Regions from separate parts of the Ureibacillus sp. 179-F W5.1 NHS genome, predicted to be linked through region 2. Evidence: a T-box and tRNA genes for the amino acid it is inferred to sense, from the RefSeq annotation. Region 2 holds a T-box; the other holds one or more tRNA genes.

Region 1 (3,428 bases), on a different contig from region 2:
CACGTAATTTTTCAATTGTCGTGATACCATCTAGTTTGGGCATTAGTAAATCGATTAATACGAAATCGGGTTGGATAGCTAATATTTGAGGGATAGCATCTTGACCGTTGGAAGCTTCACCGATGACACTTCCTAGCTCGCTTTCATTAATAATAGTTGATAACATTTTTCGACTTGCACGGTCGTCGTCAACAATGAAATAACGCATGTCTTTCTCCTTTTCTATAACATATTTGTCGGGATTGTAATGATAAATTTTGTTGTTTTATTACTTTCAACATGTATATTACCGTGTAATTTTGCTACGATTGCTTGTACATGGGATAAGCCAATTCCCGTGGAAGGCTCGCCTTTTTCATTAAATTTCGAAGTAAAACCTGGGTCAAAGATAACTGGAAGGGAATGTTCTGGAATACCAATCCCATTATCTTCAATTATAATATTTGTTTCATCGGCTTTCATACCAACCGAAATGGTAATCGCCCCCTCGTTTTCAATTGCTTCTACTGCATTGGCGACTAGATTGTTTAATACGGCAAGTAATTGAATATGGGCATGTGTATGAAAATCTTCATTTAGTAATACGTTAAATTGAATATTTTTCTTTAGAAGCACACTATATTTTTGATTAGCTTCTGAAACAAGGGAAAGTAAATCCGACATTAAATAATGATCGGATTGTTTATTTTCTACAATGTTCGACAATCCAGCAAAAATACGTTGCTGATCTTTCTTCACTTCATGAATTTCTTGAGCAATAATTAATGCTTTTATGCTTAATTCGGAATGAACCGTTGCTAATTGTTTATATAAATCAAAGCTAGAAGCGGTAATTTGTTCAATTTGGTTCATTGATTTTTGTAAATATAACGTTTCCACATATAAATTGGAGCCAATGTTTAATAATTGCTGAACTTGCTTTTTATTTTCAGCAATGATTATTGAGCTATATAATCCAACAACAAAAAAACTACGTAAAAGGGCAATCGTAATAAGTAAAAAAATTTCCTCTGCATTAATAGGTATTTTCGTTACAAATAGAGTAGTAAAAAGGTGCTCAATACTATTACTAATGATTTCAAATAAAGAAGCCATCAACCCTAAAGTTAAAGGTTTTGTTTTATATTTTTCTATATTAAAAATAGACAAACATACAGCAAATGAAAAATAAAAAAGGGCTGCTGGGAAATGTTCGATTAATGCATTTATAAAAGGTTGTTCATAAAATAGGCTATCTAACAATGAACGGAATAGTACGACGGTTAAACCGGTTATAATCCCCGTTGTAATAACGGGTACAGTACGTATTAATACGGCAATAAAAAAAATAATACTGCCTAATCCAAAACGGAAAGGTGCTTCTTCATAGGGCATTATTTTAATTTCACTACCAATTGCGGTAAGTAAAGCAGTAGCAAGGATTGCAATCGTACAACGATTAACTTTTGAAAGGGCTTTCATATATTCCATGGAAAGACTTCACCTTCTATTAATGAGTGTTTTTTCATTATAAATTAAAAAAGTACTATAACTGCTATCAGTTTTAGTACTCGAATGGAATTTCTACAAAAAAAATCCGTTACGTTACGTAACGGATGTTATCATCATATAGTAAATAAAAATGGCGGAGGCAGTAGGATTCGAACCCACGCGCGGTTTAACCCGCCTGTCGGTTTTCAAGACCGATCCCTTCAGCCAGACTTGGGTATGCCTCCGTTTCGACAAAGAAAAATATATCATATAACTATATTATGGTCAACAAATAAGTAGAAAATAAGTAGAAGGGAAAGTTTTTTAAAAAAAGATTTCAACTTTTCCATTATTACCAGAACTAAACATTGCATTTTCCCTCAATAATAAAGTATACTAGTTTATGCCGTGCTAGGTGGGGAGGTAGCGGTGCCCTGTAACTCGCAATCCGCTCTAGCGAGACTGAAGTCCTTTCTGAGGCTGTCCGTATGTTTGGTCTGCCTCTTGCACGTAGTGTTGAAGGTTGGGTCCTGCGCAATGGGTACCCATGAACCATGTCAGGTCCGGAAGGAAGCAGCATTAAGTGGTTTCACCCATGTGCCGCGGGGTAGCCTAACCTGAGCTGGCGACAAGAGTAACGCTTATGTACGGCTGTCGAAGAAAGGTGCACGGCTTTAATGTGCATAATAAAAGCCTAAAAAGGCATGAATAAAAGACGAAATGAACGTTTATGTTCATTTCGTCTTTTTTATTTTATTACATCTTAAATCAAGAGTACCTCTCCTAAATTGTCACCCTTTTTATTAATTTATACGAACAATGCGAACAATTTTTTAAGAATTCATTATTAATTTGGTAAAAATGGAACTTAAATGTAAAATAGACGTACCAATTAAAAAAGGGGATTAAGGGGTTGAGATTTTGTTAAAGAAAAATATTTTAGCTATTTTATTTTTTGCATTCATTTTTAATTTTCTACATATAGATACTGCTAGTGCAGCGCCTAAATTGGATGTAAAAGCAGAAGCAGGAATATCTAATAAAGTTAAATATTATACACCGGTTCCATTAAAACTTACGATCACAAATAATGGTACGGCATTTTCAGGTGATTTAGTCATCGATGCAGCTGAATCTTATTCAATGGGTTCCGGCTTAGTATACCCATTAGATATAGCTGAGGGTGAAACAAAGGAAATTCAAATTTACTTAAATGGACTTGCAGAAGACTATATGTATAGTAGTCCTCAAAAAACTTTATTTTATTTTTATGAAGGTGGAATTGAAGATGGTGAAATGGTTAAATACACGGGTAGTAAGACCGTCAAACCTCAATTTCATGAACAAGAAGCAACTTTTATCTATACGCTGACTGAAAATAGTGACCGGCTTTCTTCTCTCTTACGTTTAAGACAGTATTCTACTTTCAATGTGGAAGTATTTAATTTAAATCAATTAAAAAATTATGAATTTCCAACTGATGAAAAAGGGCTAGCGATGGCTAATGTGTTAGCTGTCGATGAAATTAGCCTAACAGACTTTTCTGAGGAACAACAAAACGCAATATATAGTTGGGTTGAGAAGGGGGGAGTTCTTTTAATCGGTGCCTCTGACCAAGTAGAGGCTTCTGTAGGAATTTTTAAAGATTATCTTCCATTATCACTTTCAAATGAGAAAGTCACTGTATCTCAGGAGAGATTAAAGACACTATCCCAAAATGGTGTGTTTACGCAAGATATTGATGTATATAAGGCGACTGAAAAGGAAGGAAGTCATCGTCTACTAGCAGATGGAAACACAATTTTAGCTTCTAAAAAAACTCTAGGCAGCGGGCAAATTATTCAAACGACATTCTCCCTAGGAGATCAACCACTTGCTTCAATGGATGGTTATTCAAAATTACTATCTGAAATTTTAAAACTACAAACTACAGTACAAAATAATAGCTTTGCAATGAA
Region 2 (3,428 bases):
TGTCCGATTAACTTGGCTAGATGGGAATATACTTTCCATTACAAATTATAACGAATTTGAAAATAGAAATATTAATTTAATAGTTGGAAAAGAAATATATGACGAATTAGGCTCAGCTTGTAGCCATTATAAAATGAAGAAAAAATATATATGTTACAGCTCTGAACAATCTAAAAACGGCTCGTAAAATAAGACCTTCTTTACTGAGTTACTAGGAAAGTATCTTCTATGTAATGGTGGGGATTGCACACTAGTCCATACATAATCAATGCAAAAAAAGAGTAGCAAAAAATTTGCTACTCTTTTTACAGTTTATTTATTAGGGGCAATTACTTCTTTACCACCCATATAAGGTCGAAGTACTTCCGGTATTACGACACTTCCATCTTCTTGTTGGTAATTTTCTAAAATGGCTGCTACTGTACGGCCAATTGCTAAACCTGAACCGTTTAATGTATGAACATATTCTGGTTTTGCTCCTTGTTCACGACGGAAACGAATGTTTGCGCGACGAGCTTGGAAGTCTTCAAAGTTAGAACAAGAAGAAATTTCACGGTACATATTTTGAGTTGGCATCCATACTTCCAAGTCATATTTTTTTGCAGCTGTAAAGCCAAGATCTGCTGTACACATTAATAATTTTCGATAAGGTAATCCTAATAATTGAAGCACTTTTTCAGCATGCCCTGTAAGTTTTTCTAATTCATCATAAGAATCTTCAGGTTTAACAAAACGAACTAACTCCACTTTATTAAATTGATGTTGGCGAATTAAACCGCGAGTATCACGACCGGCAGATCCTGCTTCAGAACGGAAACAAGAGCTATATGCTGCAAAGCCCTTCGGTAAAATTTCTCCATCGATAATTTCATCGCGGAAGAAGTTTGTCACAGGTACTTCAGCTGTTGGAATCATAAAGTAGTCCGTATCCACTAATTTGAATACGTCTTCCTCAAATTTCGGTAATTGTCCCGTTCCAGTTAAGCTATCTCGATTCACAATTACAGGTGGTAACATTTCTTCATACCCATGTTCTTCTGCATGTAAATCCATCATAAAGCTCATTAAAGCCCTTTCTAAGCGAGCCCCTAATCCACGGTAAAATACAAAACGGCTACCCGTTACTTTTCCAGCACGTTCAAAATCTACAATTTGCAGGTCTGTAGCTAAATCCCAGTGGGGTTTGGCTTCAAAATTAAAGTTTGGCAATTCACCCCACTTTAATACTTCAATATTATCGTCTTCTGTTTCCCCTACAGGAACTGATTCGTGGGGAATGTTCGGTAAACGCATCATCATGTATTCAAATTTTTCTTCCACTTCACGCAGTTCGTTATCAAGTTGTTTAATTTCTTCTCCAACTTCACGCATGCGGGCGATTACTTCATCTGCATTTTCTTTGTTTCGTTTCATAATTGAAATTTGTTCTGATACTTTGTTGCGTTCTGCTTTTAATACTTCCGTTTTCGCAATTAAATCCCGGCGTCTTCCATCTAATTCCTCAAACTCATCGAAATTCCCTAAATCTTCATTACGAGTAAGAAGAATTTTTTTTACTTCCTCATAATTTTCACGGACACGTCTAATATCTAACATGTTGATTCCTCCATTTTTTGATTTATAAAAGTACTACCATTGCACCCCTGTCACTTTACTTTGCTAGAGCAATAAAAACATAAAAAAGCCCTCATCCCTAAAAAGGGACGAGAGCTACCCGCGTTGCCACCCTAATTGACTAGACAAACCATCTATCTAATCCACTTATCTCATAACGGCTTTTCAACCGGCCAGAACCTACTGCTAATTCAGCTCGGCAACTCAAGGACGGATTCACAAGGGTTTTTATCAGCTTCCACCAGCCGCTGACTCTCTAGAAAAAACGTGCTTGTTACTACTTCCTATCATCGATGTTAACATATATTTATTGACTATAGTGTTCCCCATTAAAACATTTTAATGAAAGATAAATTTAACCATAGAGTACTATATGCTATTCAATTTTGCAAGAGAAGTGTTATGACATTGTTTAATCATTTCCACAAAATATTTCAGAATACGAACATCTTCTGTTAATTCTGGATGAAAGGAACAGCCTAAAAAATGGCGATCACGGGCAAGTACGATCCGTTCATCTTGTTTCGCTAATACTTCTACTTCTTTTCCTACTGACACAATATGGGGAGCACGAATAAAAACTGCTGGAATATCTTCACCAATATCTTTTATTGATAACTCTACCTCGAAACTATCTACTTGTCTCCCATAAGAATTTCGCTCAACAACTACATCCATTAAACCTAAATGGGGCGATTCGTATCCAACTATTTCGTCAGCTAATAAGATTAAACCTGCACACGTTCCGAATATAGGCAATCCGTTTTGGGCCAATGTTCGAATCGGATTCAACAGTTCATATCGATCTAATAGTTTTCTTATTGTTGTACTTTCTCCACCAGGTAAAATTAGTCCATTAAGATCTTTTAAATCTTCTACACTTTTGACAAGGACTGGCTCACAACCAAGCTTTTCAATTTGATCAATATGTTCTCTAACGGCACCTTGTAAGGCTAATACTCCTATTCTCCACATTACCATCCACGCTCCTGCATTCGTTCACTATCAGACAGTGTCGCAATATCAATTCCTTTCATTGGTGTACCCAGCTCTTTAGAAATTTCTGCAATTAATTTATAGTCTTTATAATGAGTTGTTGCTTCCACAATAGCACGGGCAAACTTCTCAGGGTTTTCCGATTTGAAAATACCAGAACCTACAAATACGCCATCTGCTCCTAGTTCCATCATGAGTGCAGCATCTGCTGGTGTCGCAATTCCACCGGCAGCAAAATTGACTACAGGTAGGCGTCCTAGTTTTTTAATTTCAACGAGCACTTCAAAAGGTGCACCTAATAACTTTGCTTCAGTCATTAATTCATCTGTACTCATTCCAACTACCCGACGTACTTGCGCATTCACTTTACGCATATGACGAACGGCCTCAACAATATTTCCTGTACCTGGTTCACCTTTAGTACGTAGCATCGATGCCCCTTCTCCAATGCGACGGGCTGCCTCCCCAAGGTCACGGCAACCGCATACAAACGGCACAGTATAATCACTTTTTAATAAATGGAATTCTTCATCGGCCGGTGTTAATACTTCACTCTCATCAATATAATCAACACCCATCGCTTCTAACACTCTAGCTTCCACAATATGGCCAATTCGCGCCTTTGCCATAACAGGGATTGTTACAGCATTCATCACTTCTTCAACGATTCGAGGATCCGCCATACGGGCTACTCCTCCCGCTTTACGAATATCTGATGGTACTCTTTCTAATGCCATAACTGCAACGGCACCTGCAGCCTCTGCAATTTTTGCTTGTTCGGCATTAATGACGTCCATAATAACGCCACCCTTTTGCAT

The links. The T-box of region 2 lies ahead of serS (serine--tRNA ligase). A T-box ahead of a tRNA ligase gene usually reads a tRNA of that ligase, here a tRNA-Ser.
Region 1: it encodes a tRNA-Ser, which carries the amino acid that the T-box ahead of serS (serine--tRNA ligase) is inferred to sense. The anticodon was not compared.

The regions. Positions count from the first base shown of each region.
Region 1 is NZ_JBIQFG010000046.1:9,623-13,050, forward strand. It holds gene ACH0B5_RS15510 (response regulator) at 1-208, opposite strand, end outside; gene ACH0B5_RS15515 (ATP-binding protein) at 223-1,470, opposite strand; tRNA gene ACH0B5_RS15520 (tRNA-Ser) at 1,623-1,715, opposite strand; RNA gene ffs (signal recognition particle sRNA large type) at 1,877-2,142, shown strand; gene ACH0B5_RS15530 (hypothetical protein) at 2,392-3,428, shown strand, end outside.
Region 2 is NZ_JBIQFG010000056.1:3,335-6,762, forward strand. It holds gene ACH0B5_RS16415 (DUF5412 family protein) at 1-187, shown strand, start outside; gene serS (serine--tRNA ligase) at 313-1,596, opposite strand; T-box leader at 1,697-1,914, opposite strand; gene pdxT (pyridoxal 5'-phosphate synthase glutaminase subunit PdxT) at 1,984-2,589, opposite strand; gene pdxS (pyridoxal 5'-phosphate synthase lyase subunit PdxS) at 2,589-3,428, opposite strand, start outside.